4 regions of the Paenibacillus sp. FSL R5-0345 genome follow, and region 1 is predicted to be linked to each of the others. Evidence: riboswitches for the same ligand, from Rfam matches in the RefSeq annotation. Region 1 holds a riboswitch; each other region holds the start of a gene.
What was found. A riboswitch is a leader RNA that binds a small molecule or an ion and turns the genes downstream of it on or off. The one in region 1 is predicted to bind cyclic di-AMP.

Region 1 (3,703 bases):
ACTGTCTCTGTCTCACTTTTAAATGATATTGATTCTCATTCTCTATGTCAACATATAAATTTTAAATTTTGTGGATTTGTAACAATTTCCTTCTTTAAAATACAAAAAAGGCTATATTCCGAACGTTCCGGATATAGCCTCTCCTTAAGGGTTCACTATTTATTCAAATGATAAGGGACAGTCGCTACCACAACATCTTTTGAATTCATTAGGTAAGAACGGATTAAAAAGCTGGTCTGATTATGAAGTACAGCTTGCCACCAATGCTTAGTGATAAATTGTGGGATCAGGATCGTGATATGATCCGTTGCTGCGGTCTTCCACTCCACTGTATCAATAAATTTCAGTAACGGACGAATAATACTGCGATATCTGGAACGAAGTACAATCAGGCGTACACCTGGGTTCCACTCCTCCCACCGTTGCTCCATCTTTTGGATGTCCTCTTCATCAAATCCAACATATACTGCTACAACATTATCCGTTAAAGACTTGGCATAGCTAATGGAATGCAGTACAGCACGTGTTACACCGGCAACAGGGACAACAACCGTGCTGCCTTTAATCAAAGGTTTATCTGTACTCGGGCATATACGAAGCTGATCTGCAGTGTTCAAATAGTGCTTGTGAATCCGGTGGAACACGAACATTACAGCAGGTAAGAAAATGAAAGCCATCCATACGCTTGAAAATTTAGTGATGATAAAAATAAGCGTAATCGTCAATGTAGTCAGCATACCAATGGTATTTACAACAAATCTTTTTTTCCATCCCGCTGGTTTGGTTTTAAACCAATGAACCATCATTCCTAGCTGTGACAATGTGAATGGAATGAAGACACCAACCGCATAAAGAGGAATCAGGCTTTCTGTATTTCCGTGGAATGCAGCTACAAGCAGTGCTGACAGAACACCTAGAAAAATAATACCATTGGAGAAGCCTAGACGGTCACCACGAACCATAAAAGCATGCGGCATATATTTATCTTTTGCAAACATAAATGCAAGCAGCGGGAACGCTGAGTATGCCGTATTTGCCGCCAAGAACAAAATTACTGCTGTGATACCTTGAATGAAAAAATATAAAGTTCCGCGACCAAAGGTCGATTCAGCGATCTGAGAAACAACTGTGGCCTTTTCGTCAGGCACTATGCCGTACCAATACGCCAGGAGTGTGATGCCTGTGAACATAAATCCAAGTATAACTCCCATGACCATTAAGGTCTTGGCTGCATTCTTTTCTGCAGGTGCTTTAAAGTTTGGAATAGCATTAGATACAGCCTCTACACCCGTAAGAGCCGAACAGCCAGAACTGAAGGCTTTTAATAGTAGAAACAAACTAACATTAGAAACAGCAGCGCCAATTTCAGGGACATTCGCATGCACGCCACCTGCTGCATATTTAATAATACCGGAGATAATCAACACTACAATCGACACCACGAACAAATACACTGGGATTGCGATGAATGAAGCTGATTCTGTAACTCCGCGAAGATTAATTAAAGTAAGAAGAATAATAACGGATACTGCAATAAGAACGGTGTGATTATGAAGACTTGGAAAAGCCGATGTGATCGCATCCGTCCCTGCCGACGCACTAACAGCAACGGTCAGAATGTAATCCACTAACAAAGACCCTCCTGCTAAAAGCCCTGTCGGAACACCAAGATTACTCTTGGCAACGATGTAAGCTCCGCCTCCCTGAGGATAAGCGTAGATCGTCTGCCGATAGGATAAAATCAGGATGGCCAGCAGGCCCAATACGGCTAATGCAATTGGCAGGGAATACCAGATGGCAGTAAACCCTGCAGCCACTAGTACAATCAGAATTTGTTCCGTTCCGTAGGCTACAGACGAGAGCGCATCAGAAGACAGGACAGCCAGTGCTTTAACCTTGGATAACTTTTCATGATCGAGTTCGTTCGACTTCATCGGACGCCCGATCAATAGTCGTTTTACCTTGCTTACCATGGTGGATACAGTTCCTTTCTTTGGGAGCTGAAACGGAAATTCCGCGCGCTGTTTTCATTGGTGGATTTCATAAATGCAGACACTAAAAATAGCATACGGAAATGATCCGCATGCTATGCATGGTCATTATCCCACCTTTGCTTACGAGGTTAGCTGGCGGATTCGGGCTGTGGTATAGCCCTACGGTTTAAGTCCAATCGACCCATTCCGATTCACCCCATTGGCACGAATGCCAAGTTTGGTTCCCCCGTTTTTCCTAAGAAAATTCAGCGCATATTCAACTTCTCACAAGGTCTAATATTAGTCTACAAAGTGGTTACAGTAAAGCGTTGAAAAAAATGAAAAAAGAATGAAAAAACATCCAGTAAGCGCAAATACAGCGTCTTATTGGATGCTCTCTTTCATTCTCTTCAATTATCCCTCTGGATCGTGTTTTTAATCACTTTTCACATTTTTTCGGATCACTTAAAGTTAAAAAATCAAAATCCTAAACTTTCCTCTGTATCTAACTCCATCACTTCTTCTTCCTTACGTCCGTACCAAAGTAAAATACTAATTAAAGCAAAAGCGATTAACGCAAGGAATGGTATCGTAATGAATCCAAAAAAGTTCAAGTAATCCTTATTACAAGGAACACCAATTGTACAAGGAAGAACTTTACTTAACGCAGGAATTTTCTGTTCCGCATAGTGATAGATCGAGATACTGCCACCAATCAAGCTTAGTGGAAGTACATAAGGGATTATCCGTTTATCCCCTCGAAACGTTGCAATTCCCAAGAGGAATAACTGAGGATACATGAAAATTCGCTGGAACCAGCAAAGCTTACAAGGTTCATATTTCAATACTTCGCTCAAATACAAGCTACCGGCAACAGCAACTAAAGAGACGAACCAGGCCAGATACAGGCAGTTACGCTTGCAAAAAGATAGGAACTTTGTCACTTTGCCTCCACAGCTTTTGCGGCGTCATTAATTTCAGTTGAAATCGCTTCAATGTTAAATGGATCCGCAGTCTTTACTCCATTGATGTAAAGGGATGGCGTTGTAGTTACCCCTGCTTCAGTAGCTAGCTGCATGCCCTTATTTAGGTCATCTGCAAACGTACGATCCTTGATATCTTTACGCAGCATTTCGTAATCGATAGCTAACTTCTCTTTCTCCGCAAGGCTTACTAAGAAATCTTCAGTTGCCCATTCTTCGCTCTCATCACCTTGCTGTGCGTATACAGCATCGTAGAACTTCCAGAATTCATCTTTATTCTGATGATATACAGATAATGCAGCAAGTGAGGCAGTCTCAGAGTCTGGACCAACGAAAGCCATATTTACAAAGTAGAGCGCTGCTTTTCCCTCGTTGACAAAATCTTGAACAATCTTCGGTTTAACTGAAGTTGCAAATTGGGAACACGCTGGACATTTTAAATCACCAAATTCAACAATTTTAACAGGTGCATCCTCTTTACCGACTCTAGGTAGCTCACTGTAATTGAATTCCACTGGTTCTCCCGTAGTGGCATTTTTTGCGGCATCTTTCGAAGCTAACATAAACAATCCAACAAAAATGATGACTACTAAAGCAATTGAACCAATAATTAAAATTCTCGTCTTCTGCTTTTGTTGCTCCTGTTCTACCCGCCGTTTCTCTTGTTTGCTTAGCTGGGGAACGCTTGTACTTTTATTAGGTTTACTCAAGGAGAATTCCTTTCTGTCCTCTGTGGACTAATGTAGT
Region 2 (3,703 bases), 3.3 Mb from region 1:
TTGAACATCATCATTATCTTCTGTCTCAGAAGCAACAGAATGATAAGCATCAGTGCTCATAATCCGTTTAGCACCGATATAGCGTTTTACGTAGTAGCTATCACTCAGGGAGCTAATCGTTACACCGCGTGAGGAAGATGCGTGTGCAAACTTGCCTTCACCGACATAAATGCCGACGTGGGAAACACCCTTACCACTTGTATTGAAGAATACAAGATCTCCTGATCTTAAATCATCTCGGGAGATAGCAGTACCCATTTGATACTGGGAACCTGATTGGTGTGGTAGGTTGATACCGATTTTATCAAAAACATACATTGTAAATCCGGAGCAATCAAATCCATTTGTGGAGATCCCGCCGGATACGTATTTAGTTCCGATGGTCTTGTCGATCACTTTATCCATTTTGGAATCCGCGAAAGCGCTTCCTGCTCCGATGGTGAAGATAATGGAAAAGCTGAGTACAGCTGCTGCTAACTTCTTCTTCAAAAGTTTATACCCCTTCCAGATGCCTACGAGGTTAGCTTAAGGGTTCGGTTGAAGGTCCCCTATGACCCCTCTAAAAATGGAGGTCAATTCACCCAAAGTTGGTTCCCCCGTTTCCCTAATAGTTAGGAAACTCGGCTCAGACTGTTGATTAGGAATAGCTTGTAATCAATACATGACAAAACCTTTGTAAATAACAACTTAATGATTACAAAAATGTTACTAAAATCTTACTGCAGTTATTGTAACAAACAGAGTGCCGCTTGGCAATCGTTTTTAACCTAATCATGCAGAAAAATTCATATATTTAAAGACAAAATGCATATGTAAGCGATAATATTAAACTTATTTTTATATTTATTGAAATTTTTATCAAATAAAAGTGTTTAAAGTCTGTTCTAGAGGTGTAAAGATTATAATAAGGCAAAAGAAAACCTGGATTCGATTAAGGTGATAATCAAATCCAGGTCTATATAGTTGTAATTGTGAGGTTATAGTTGTGGGGAAGTATTAATCGTAGGCTACAGCTTGATATGAGGAAGTACTCATTACTCTTTTAGCGCCAACGTAGCGATTGGCCCAGTAGGACTGGCTAAGTGAAGTGATGGTCACGCCATATGAAGATGATGATTGTGCGAATTTTCCGTTTCCAACATAAATGCCGACATGGGATACGCCATTGCCCAATGTGTTAAAGAAAACTAGGTCACCTGAACGCAATTTGCTTTTGGCTACAGGAGTTCCAACATTATATTGAGCTTTTGAAGTGCGGGGCAAAGAAAGACCCACCTTCTTGAATACATACGTAGTGAATCCAGAACAGTCAAACCCGGCAGTGCTAGTGCCTCCGGTTTTATAGGCAACTCCAATTGTCTTTGAAATAACACTGTCCATCTTAGAATCTGCAAAGGCACTTCCTCCACCAATAGAGAACGCCATCACAAGTCCCAGCGCCGCAGCGACGCATGCTTTTCTTAAATTCTTCAAAAAAATTGTACCCCTTCCAATGCCTGTGAGGTTAGCTTAAGGATTCGGTAGAAGGTTCCCCTATGATCACTGCAAAGCGAGATCAATTCACCCAAAATATGGTTCCCCCACTTCCCGGTGCAAGGAATTCGGCGTTTTATGCACCAGATAGTGACTTATCGACAAGACTACGATGAATACATGAAGTTATGTAGAAATCGTTTCAAATGATTACAAACTTGTTACTAATGGAACAGGACTTATTGTAACAAAGTCTTTACGATTTTGCAAATCGTCATAATTTGTCTATAACGCGAAAGAGTCCCGGCTCCTGATTTAGGAACCGGGACTCTTATATTATGTGTTGTAATGCCATAAATTATTGTGGAAATGCTTTACTGCGCCATAGATGATATTGAGCGGAGATTCCCCACATTTTGAAAAGTGTCGAGGGCAGTGATGAGAGTTGACGAATAAGAAGTGCCGGCAGGCCAGGACAGAAGATACCGGATAGTCCGCACACTAGCAGAAGGATAAGGCCCGCTGCACCAAGTATGATTGAAATGCCTAGTGCAGGAATCAGTGACTTTATACAGATGAATAGGGAAGAGAACATCCCCGTACCGCTGGTATAACCAAACTGCATATATAGAAGGAACAGGCGAACGATAAAGATGTATATAAGCCATGCCAATACGTATGGAAGTAGATGAAGTAACAAAGAGGAGTTCAGAAAGGAAGATAAGAACAGCCCGTACATTTTTGGAGCGAGCCAGTATAACGGCAATAGAGCCAGCACCCATTCGATTAAACTAAAGATAAACACTGGAAATCCATAAAGCTTCATGCCGGGAAAAAAGAACAGGCCTCGCTCTCCTTTTCTCTCCTGATGGAGTTCATGCAGTAATCCTGCTCTTATGAAGGGGGAGAGCAGCAGTCGTAAGAGAACAAGCCCTAGGAACATCCATAACCAATTACGTATCTCAGGATCTGTGTTCAAGCTGAACTGCCCTTCGACATAATAGAGTAGTCTACCCATTCCACTGCCTCCAGCGTCTTTATCTGGGTAGCGCAGTAGAATTGGAACGATAGCAGACCGGATGAAGCCGTACATAAAGTAGCCCCAGAGCAGTCGATAGATGAAGAGCAGAATCAGAATATAAAATTGCTCCTTCATGCTTTGCCAGCCGCGGGTTATCGATGTTCTCACAATCATTCACCTCACCAGACAAGAGTTCCGAGCACAGTTTCAACTAATTTAGTTACACTTAACGTCCAGCGGGAGAGTGTTTTGGGCTCTATTTCCGCCAGTCTGAAGTTATTAAGATGTTTGTTTTCTAAAAGAACGGTATGCTCAGGATCAATCTCAGCAGAGAGGAGAAGTTTATCGCTTAACAGCTGAAACGTAGTCTCTGCTCCTTCACCGTTCCAGACCCGCTCTGCCGCAGAACCGTCAGCGAATGTGAATTTAATGGGAACGTCAACGTAATGACTCCCTTTGTTTGTAATTTTCACTATGGATTCGTAGCTCTGAGCCTCGCTGCTGCCATTCTTTTTAATCGTAATCGTATCTACTGAGAAATCAGGAGCACCGCCACCATAAACATAATCCTCGAAATAAGGCTGCCACGATTTTTTGGTTACCTTCTCAACGACTTTTTGAAAATCAGATGTAGTGGGATGCTGGAAACGGAATTTACGTGCGTAAGTAGACATGATACTGTTCATTGCTTTAGCGCCTACTTGGCGTTCAATATCCTTAAGTACTAGCTTTCCGCGAATATATACATTTCGGCTATACGATTCTGCCCCGTCATATTTCCATGTCTCTAAGTTCAGCGGCTCTGATTTGGTCACCAGGCTAGATTGCAGAGGGAGATTAGCTTTGACACCATATTCCTGCTCCATGAGTTTGTCTTCAGCGTAAGAAGTGAAGCTTTCGTCTAACCAAGCCTCTTCGAATTCATTGCTGGCGACCATACCGTAGAAGTATTGATGGCCAATTTCATGAACGACGGTTCTCTCAAGTGAAGTATCAGGTGAAGAGTCCGTGGCTCCAAAGGCTGTAATGAGCGTAGGATACTCCATTCCTCCTGCACCATTACCCTCCTTAGGTGGAACGATAATAGACAGAGTGGAGTAGGGATAAGGACCATACCATTTACTGAAGTAGGTCAGGGCAGCCTTAGCGGCCTGAAGGTATCGTTCCTTTAAGTCTTTGTGCAATGGATCGAGATAGACCTTGATCCGT
Region 3 (3,703 bases), 3.1 Mb from region 1:
TAGCAAAATTCAGTTCGGTATTTGTGTAATTTTAGTGAAAAAAAGTACAAAAAAGGAATTGATGATATAAGCTAAGATTAGTCTCTTAAAAAACTTCTTATTTAAATGAGCAATAACGTGATTATTAGAGAAAGCATATAGGGGAGAGGTTCAATGAGCAGGATGAGGTATTTCACTAAGGTGGAATTCTACAATTATAGGGCGGATAGCGGTGGTGAAAAAGCTGGTTATTATGCTTTGATCTTTTTTGTTTATAATGCCTTAATCATTTATTTATTTGGTCTATTGATGTATAAAACCGATTTTTTAGAACGAGCAAGGCTTTATTATTCAAATGAACATTTATTTAAATTAGCCATCTATAGTCCTATTTTCATTCTTGAATTAGCGCCATTGCTATTCTTATTGAGGTCAAAGAAGGAGAACCTGCAGAGCATTGGATTAACTACTTCTAATACTGCAATATCTATTCTTCTAGGTATTGTTGGGGCCATTCCTTTTACCTATCAAATTATTCTAGACTTCATTCTACATAAGAAAGAAATTCAATTGGAAGGAGCAAATCTGTGGGTAGAGTTCTTAATACTCTTCATTTTCACTGCACTGCCTGAAGAATTAATGTTCAGAGGTTATATCCAGACTCGAATTACAGGCTTGATTAAGAATAAATATCTTGCCATTGTAGTGGTTGGATTATTATTTGCGTTGATGCATATTCCTTTTCAAATGAGTATGGTTAATATGACCTTTATGGATTATTTAATTACTAATTGGGTGTATATGATTCAATTGATGGTTATGCATATATATTTTGTCTATCTTTATACTCGAAATAATAATATCCTTGTCCCAATCATTAGTCATACCCTCATAGATTATATTCAATTATATATAAAGTAACTCCCACGGGAGGGTTGAAATACTGAATGTCAGCCCTCCAACTACGCTAGTTAGCTTTTCGGCCAAAGTGAGCTCCGAGGGCTATACAACGGACAAATTACCGCTGGGCAGCAAATCCTCTTGAGCAGTCATTTGCTCCCGCACATGTCTAAGCTGATCTTTCAGTACAGGAACACTCTTTTGCAGGATAATGCTAATTTGAGGTAAAGATAGCTTTAGGCCATACCACATCACTTTTACGAGCTGTTCCTCCCAAGGCAGTGCCTTGGCAGACAGAAGAGACCGGCGTGCGTAATAATCGGCGCACTGACGGATACAAGAGCGGTAAGCTTCGATAGAGAATAGCTGGCTGTCGAAGCTTTTTTGACGGAATATTTTATGAAGCTCTTTAAAAGTTCGGATAGTAACTCTCTCGGCTTCTGCTGATTGTTGTAACAACATAGAACTGAGCGCATAGATATCATTCGTATTCTTTTGAACACACTCTGCAAATATAGTTCTACGGGGCGATCCGGCAGGTAAGGGGTCAGGCATGATAAACACGATCCTTTCAGAATGGGTTATGGGATGAACCTATAATATAGAAAAGTAAGAAATGGATTTGTTGATAAGCTCGGCGGTATCAGGTTCTGGATAACTATGCTTTTGAAGCGCAATACTGGATACGGACTTAGATGGTTTATAGTATAGCCGCCCCCCTCTGGAATCTCTTCCACCGGCAACAGCTCTGTACAGACGACCTTGCTGGATATGATCTGCCAATGATTTACCCTGCAGCTTGGCTTTTAAATCCTGTAAAGCATCTTGCACTAGCTCAAACTGAGTCTGATCCCACTCTGAACCATGGGTACGTACTTTATCTATCGCTTCCTCAAGCCGGCAGTGGTATATCATTCTGAGAAAAGAACTCCATTTAATAAGGTCGAAGGTTTTAGTATTGGCTGAGATAAGACATGCCCCCCAGCTGCTACCCCCTTTACAGGTAAGTTTCAGGATGCCATACCGGCTGCCTGGATCAGCCTCCATTCCATAGTGAATAGGCTCAGGTGAATCAAAGACGAATACTTCAATGCGAGATAGTCTTCGCTGGTCCATGACAAGTTTCTCCTCCCTAGGGTTCCAAAAGCTTAAGCTCAACATGGTGAGTAAGGTTAGCCTTCTCTATACAGGCGAGCATTTCAGCTTCGTTCTCACAGACTGCGGCATGCTCCAGCCATAGTCGGAATTTCTGTTTACGTATAATGGATAAATGTAAGGGGAAGGTGCTGCGGGATCTCATTACGTACCAACCAATAGCAACGTCCTTCCAAGGTTTCTTAAAGGGGGCGAGCCACGGAAAACATTGGTGTGCGGACCAATCCTGCAGCTGCTGCTTTTCTCTGATACTTTTATATATTTCGTATATAATTCTTCGGTCCATACAGTACTCACAAGTAGAAGGGCTGCTGAAATGGCGCAAGGATTCAATTTGGTTCTGACCAAATGCATAGCCGACAATAGTTCTGTGATGATCCTCTTCGAACCATAACGCTCCAAAGCAAACATAATTTAGACTTATCGGCTCAAGCAGCCCTTGCTGAATTCCCCAATAATAGTGTTTCATTCCTTTCACCCCGTCCAGCATGCTATTACCCGGGTAGGTTCAGGTAACGCAAAAACCGCAGCAAGAGGAGGACCTCTGCTGCGGTTTTGGAATACAGGCATACACACCTGTGCCAAAGCGTGGCGGATCAAGGGTCTCTCTCTTTACGCTTACGAGGTTAGCTGTCGGATTCGGACGGTGAGAGTCGCCCTACCTATGTGAGACTTGAACAGTCTCCTTCGGATTCACCCCAAGTAGGCCATGTGGCCCGATGGTTCCCCCGTTCCCTGCAAATACAGGAACTCAGCGTTGATTGTATTTCGTGAAATAGATTCAATCCGAATCATACTCTTTTCAAGGTGTTTCTGTAAAAGCAGAAAGTGTTCTTTTGAGCGCAATTTGAACCGTATCCTACCAACTGCGACGAAAAATCCTGCCAAATAGGTATTTATTGCGTGTTATCGAGCTTCTTCCTCGTTTAATCTCGACTTCTCGTTTCCTTTCCTATATAGGCGATTTTTGGTGATTTCTCCAGCTGTGGTGAATAAAATCACAGAGTCCGTCCGCTTTTCGCTAATTGATTCAAATTCGAGTAAACAAGAGATATAGAGAGATTGAATATCAAGTAAGCGCTATCCAATGCGAAAATAGTTTTTAATTTGCATTATTTTGGCATCAATCACGTTTTACAATACTTCCTGCATAAGGGTATGATTACTCCTGTTTCAACAACAATCGAATATTTGATCCGCTTAATTTCCGGTAAGGAAAGCGGGGGAACCAACAATCGGCAGACGATGTGAGAGTCGGAAGCCGGTTATGGGGTGAATCCTGTAGAGGATGCGAGTGAGCTCGCATCCTCTACAGGTAGGGCGACTCTCACCGCCCGAATCCGACAGCTAACCTCGTAAGCGTATGGAGAGAGGATGAGTGCAATGTGACCGCTAGCGAGCCACAGAGGAGAATCCTTTGTGGCTTTTTGCTGTGCTTTTTTAAGCAAAGCATTTATGGAAAACCTCAGGAAGAGGTCGTTATATTCATCATTAGCGGTAGCTTTTCTTTCAAGACCAGGGTGATCAAGCTCTGATCTTACAAGCAAAGCATTTGAGGAGAATAAGAGATGACAGATCAGAATGAATATGTACTGGTATGTGCGCCAACGAAGGCAGGAGAACATTTTATTAAGCTTCTAAAATTTAGAGGCATTAAGATGGCGGGATT
Region 4 (3,703 bases), 1.1 Mb from region 1:
GGTGCTTATGGTCGGCATCTTTGCTCCTTTAGCACTTTTAGTCGTCTCAAGATTTGGATTTCCAATAGCGGCAGAGTGGCTTACAAACGGTTATGCTTTCGATTTAAATGAATACAGTAGCTTTGCTGCGATTTTTTTAGTAATGACCTTTCCCATGCTGACCGGTATGATGACAGGTCTTTTAATGCTTGATGAACGTGATGAGAACATCATCTCTTATTACGCGGTTACGCCATTAATGCGTAAGGGGTACATGGTGTATCGTCTAGTTCTTCCATCTGTACTTTGTACACTTCTATCACTGGTGTATTTTATAGTTTCAGGCTTATCTAACTTCCAATTGGAGCATATATACATTCTTTTATTATTAGCAATTGAAGCCCCTTGCTTTGCTTTATTTCTTGCTTCTTTTGCTGCAAATAAGGTAGAAGGCTTAGCTTTATCTAAGATAGGTGGTTTGTTTATAGCAGGGCCAATCGTAGCGTATTTTATTCCATCACCATGGCAATTTGCAGGTGCGTGGATTCCTACGTATTGGCCTGCTAAGTTGTTTTTTGCTATAGAAGATGCTAGTGGTTTTAGTATGATTGCATGCTTTATGGTGGGGCTTATATTTCATTTGAGTCTTCTGAGTATTTTGGTCAGGATTTTTATTAAAAGAATCGATTGAATTATTTACAAATCAGATCCGCAGTCTTGTTTGATAACTCATTAACAGAAATAATAGCATCATTCTTTTTCACAGGAGGGGTCCAATATTCCTCATTTCCGGGCAGGTCATCAAACCATTCTGCATCCTTAGGGCAATCTAGAATCATGAACTTTCCGTATTCCTGATCTCTGGATTGATGATATTTAAGATAGGCTTTTCCGTTATCAATGGCGAGAATTTCTATCTTTCCGGAGGTGTGTGACATGGATAGGCGTACTCTTTTGCCAAGTCCTGAGGTTCTGGCTTTGGCTTCTTCTACAATTTGATAGACTTGCTCAAGAGGTAATACAAAATCTCGATTTCCGGCAACGGGACGATTCACGAAGAAGTAGTAAGGTGTTACGCCAGCCCATGAGAGTCGGTCTAGCAATTCTCCCAATATAACGGGATCATCATTGATGCCTTTAAGGACGGGGGTCTGATTTACGACAATTGCCCCAGCGTTGTGGAGGGCTTTAAATGCTTTTTTGGCTTCAGGTGTGATTTCACGAGGATGATTGATATGCGCCATAACATAAATTCGCTTGTCTTCGGTAGAGTAAGTACGAATCAGCTCCAACAGCTCTTCGTCTTCAGAGATCCGCATCGGATTAAATACGGGAATCTTCGAACCTAATCTGATAATCTTGACATGCTCAATGCTTCTTAAGTTTTCAATAATGGATCTTAGCTTTGGTGTGGAGAGAATTAAACTGTCACCGCCCGTAAGAAGAACGTTGTTAATCTCAGGGTGGTTTGCAATATACTCCAGTCCCGGAGAGACATCAGACATCGCTTCTTTCACGTCATTTCGGAACAGGCGTTTACGGAAGCAGTAACGGCAATAGGCTCCGCAGACCTCGGATACAATCAGTAATGCTGTTGTTTTATACTTGTGCTGACAACCCGGCACCACATAATTCGTGTCTTCATCCGAAGCATCCCAACGTCCATATTCCAGCAGTTCACCTTCGTTAGGGATAACCAGTTTACGAATGGGATCATCTGGATCGTCCCAGTTGATCAAAGACAGATAGTAGTCATTCACACGAAAAACAAATTTGTCCGTGATTTCTTTCAAGTTCTCTTTTTCCAGATCAGACAACATAGCAATTTTGTTAATATCCGTGATGTACTTTACCTTTTGCACTTACATCTCTCCTTTGTCCCTTTGTGTGAGAAAAGAGGAAGCCTTAGTGTCAAAGGCCAATCTACTGCCAGCAGGGTCCAAAAAAACACAAAAAGAGACCCTTAGCAAGGGTCTCTGGTTATGTAAATAACATGAAAAGCAGACCCATCCACTGCTGACGAGGTTAGCTGACGGACTCGGGTAAGATGGTACCCTACATTCTAATGCTCAATGATTCGCCCCAATTAACTGGTTCCCCCGCTTTTCAACTGTAAAAGTTGGAAATTAAGCGTAGGTAAAGTATACCCCATGAAGTTTTGAAAAGTCAAAAGAGAATCCTAGATTCACCTTCAATTACTAGGGGGGCTTCCACCGAGCAGTTTAGGTAGCAGCGTTAGCAGCTTCTCCCGAGTTAACGCATCACTAGAGTTCCATTTGCTTCCGTCGAGCAGATAAACATGTCCCTGACGTACTGCTGGAATACTTTTCCAAAGTGAACTGTCTAGTAGTCGCTCCATAGCAGCCCTTGAGTCTGGACGCTCAGGAATGAGCATGAAGATATGATCTCCAGTATAGGCAGGCAATCGCGCTGGATCAACTTCAGCGAACCCTAATTCTTCATCCAGTATGGCTTGAATCTCCTCTGTCGGTTGTAGACCACATGGAGCATAAAGCGCTGTGGAGAATCCGGACATTCCCATAGCATACAGATGATTTCCGTGGTCATAGACCAAAGCAGAGGCAGTCTCTCCGGCTTGGAGACTGGTCTCGTAAAGATGCTGCCACATAGCAGCATTTTTGATTGTAAATGACTCCAGCCACGCTTCGGCTTCGCGTTGTTTACCGAGCCAGCTGCCTAGTGTTCGCATTCGACTTTCGAGTGGTGCAAAGGAATCAAAGGTGAGTGTCGGGGCGATGCCGGAAACGGTTCTATAGGCTCTTTCATCACTATTGGCCAAAATAATCAAATCTGGATTAAGTGAAGCGGTCAGCTGCGGGTCCAGCGGAAAACCAACATTGGCGAGCTTTTTAAGCCGATGTTTATAGACGCTGTTCCGCACGAATGCTTCATCTCCTCCGATGGGCTTCACGCCTAGTGCGAGAAGGTCGCCAAGTGTCTCTCCATGATAGACAATGCGTCTCGCTTGCTCTGGAATCTCCACTTCATGGCCTGTCCAATCTTTGACGGTAAGCTTACGACCTCGCTGATGCGCATATTGTCCGGGGGTAACTCCGGTTTTTTGCCGAAAGCGGCGGCTGAAATAATATTCATCGGAGAAGCCTACCAGTCTGGCGATTTCACGCAGCGGTTCCGTCGATTCCTGCAGGAAGCGCTTGGAATGACTAATGCGCAGATCGGTCAGGTACTCAAGTGGCTTTTTGCCGGTAAGCTGTTGAAAGATCGGTGTATACTGCCAGAACGATATCCCCGCAAGCTCAGCCAACTGCTTCACGCTGATGCTCTCTGTATAATGCTCCTCTATGAATTGTATAGTCATTTCTACGGATTCTGTGGGACTTGGTAGATGCTTGGAAGGATAATTATGCTCAAAAAATAGCAGCATCAATTCCTGGAATTTCAATTGTCGCTTGAATTGCTGCACATCATCGAAGCTATTCTTGTTCATAAGCAAATCTTCCACAAGACGGATTACCTTAGTGAACGGGTGGACAATTAATTCGCGTCTGCCTGAAAGTAGTTCGCCAGAATAACGTTCTGGATGCTCTTTTGTATAAATTGCTGAAAAGGTGATGAGATAATAATACATGGTCATTTCCTGATTGCTCGTACAATAGGAGATTCCGGGAGCTAGTAGATAACATTTATCTGTACTCAGCGTCACGCTCTGATCATCGAGGTTCAGTTGCCCGTTCCCCCCGGT

Region 2: it holds a riboswitch for cyclic di-AMP, as region 1 does, so the genes downstream of both, R50345_RS00555 (C40 family peptidase) here and R50345_RS16140 (APC family permease) in region 1, are expected to answer to the same signal.
Region 3: it holds a riboswitch for cyclic di-AMP, as region 1 does, so the genes downstream of both, R50345_RS02545 (hypothetical protein) here and R50345_RS16140 (APC family permease) in region 1, are expected to answer to the same signal.
Region 4: it holds a riboswitch for cyclic di-AMP, as region 1 does, so the genes downstream of both, R50345_RS11065 (KamA family radical SAM protein) here and R50345_RS16140 (APC family permease) in region 1, are expected to answer to the same signal.

The regions. Positions count from the first base shown of each region.
Region 1 covers NZ_CP009281.1:3,648,008-3,651,710, forward strand. Annotated here, with positions in the region: gene R50345_RS16140 (APC family permease) at 156-1,973, opposite strand; cyclic di-AMP (ydaO/yuaA leader) riboswitch at 2,097-2,255, opposite strand; gene R50345_RS16145 (disulfide oxidoreductase) at 2,453-2,917, opposite strand; gene R50345_RS16150 (DsbA family protein) at 2,914-3,666, opposite strand.
Region 2 covers NZ_CP009281.1:113,884-117,586, forward strand. Annotated here, with positions in the region: gene R50345_RS00550 (C40 family peptidase) at 1-489, opposite strand, end outside; cyclic di-AMP (ydaO/yuaA leader) riboswitch at 495-636, opposite strand; gene R50345_RS00555 (C40 family peptidase) at 997-1,425, opposite strand; cyclic di-AMP (ydaO/yuaA leader) riboswitch at 1,479-1,617, opposite strand; gene R50345_RS00560 (hypothetical protein) at 1,832-2,662, opposite strand; gene R50345_RS00565 (M1 family metallopeptidase) at 2,674-3,703, opposite strand, start outside.
Region 3 covers NZ_CP009281.1:556,667-560,369, forward strand. Annotated here, with positions in the region: gene R50345_RS02530 (CPBP family intramembrane glutamic endopeptidase) at 154-900, shown strand; gene R50345_RS02535 (hypothetical protein) at 982-1,434, opposite strand; gene R50345_RS30060 (hypothetical protein) at 1,474-1,995, opposite strand; gene R50345_RS02545 (hypothetical protein) at 2,012-2,503, opposite strand; cyclic di-AMP (ydaO/yuaA leader) riboswitch at 2,636-2,801, opposite strand; cyclic di-AMP (ydaO/yuaA leader) riboswitch at 3,222-3,412, shown strand; gene R50345_RS02550 (hypothetical protein) at 3,603-3,703, shown strand, end outside.
Region 4 covers NZ_CP009281.1:2,580,279-2,583,981, forward strand. Annotated here, with positions in the region: gene R50345_RS11060 (hypothetical protein) at 1-670, shown strand, start outside; gene R50345_RS11065 (KamA family radical SAM protein) at 672-1,841, opposite strand; cyclic di-AMP (ydaO/yuaA leader) riboswitch at 1,979-2,122, opposite strand; gene R50345_RS11070 (AraC family transcriptional regulator) at 2,171-3,703, opposite strand, start outside.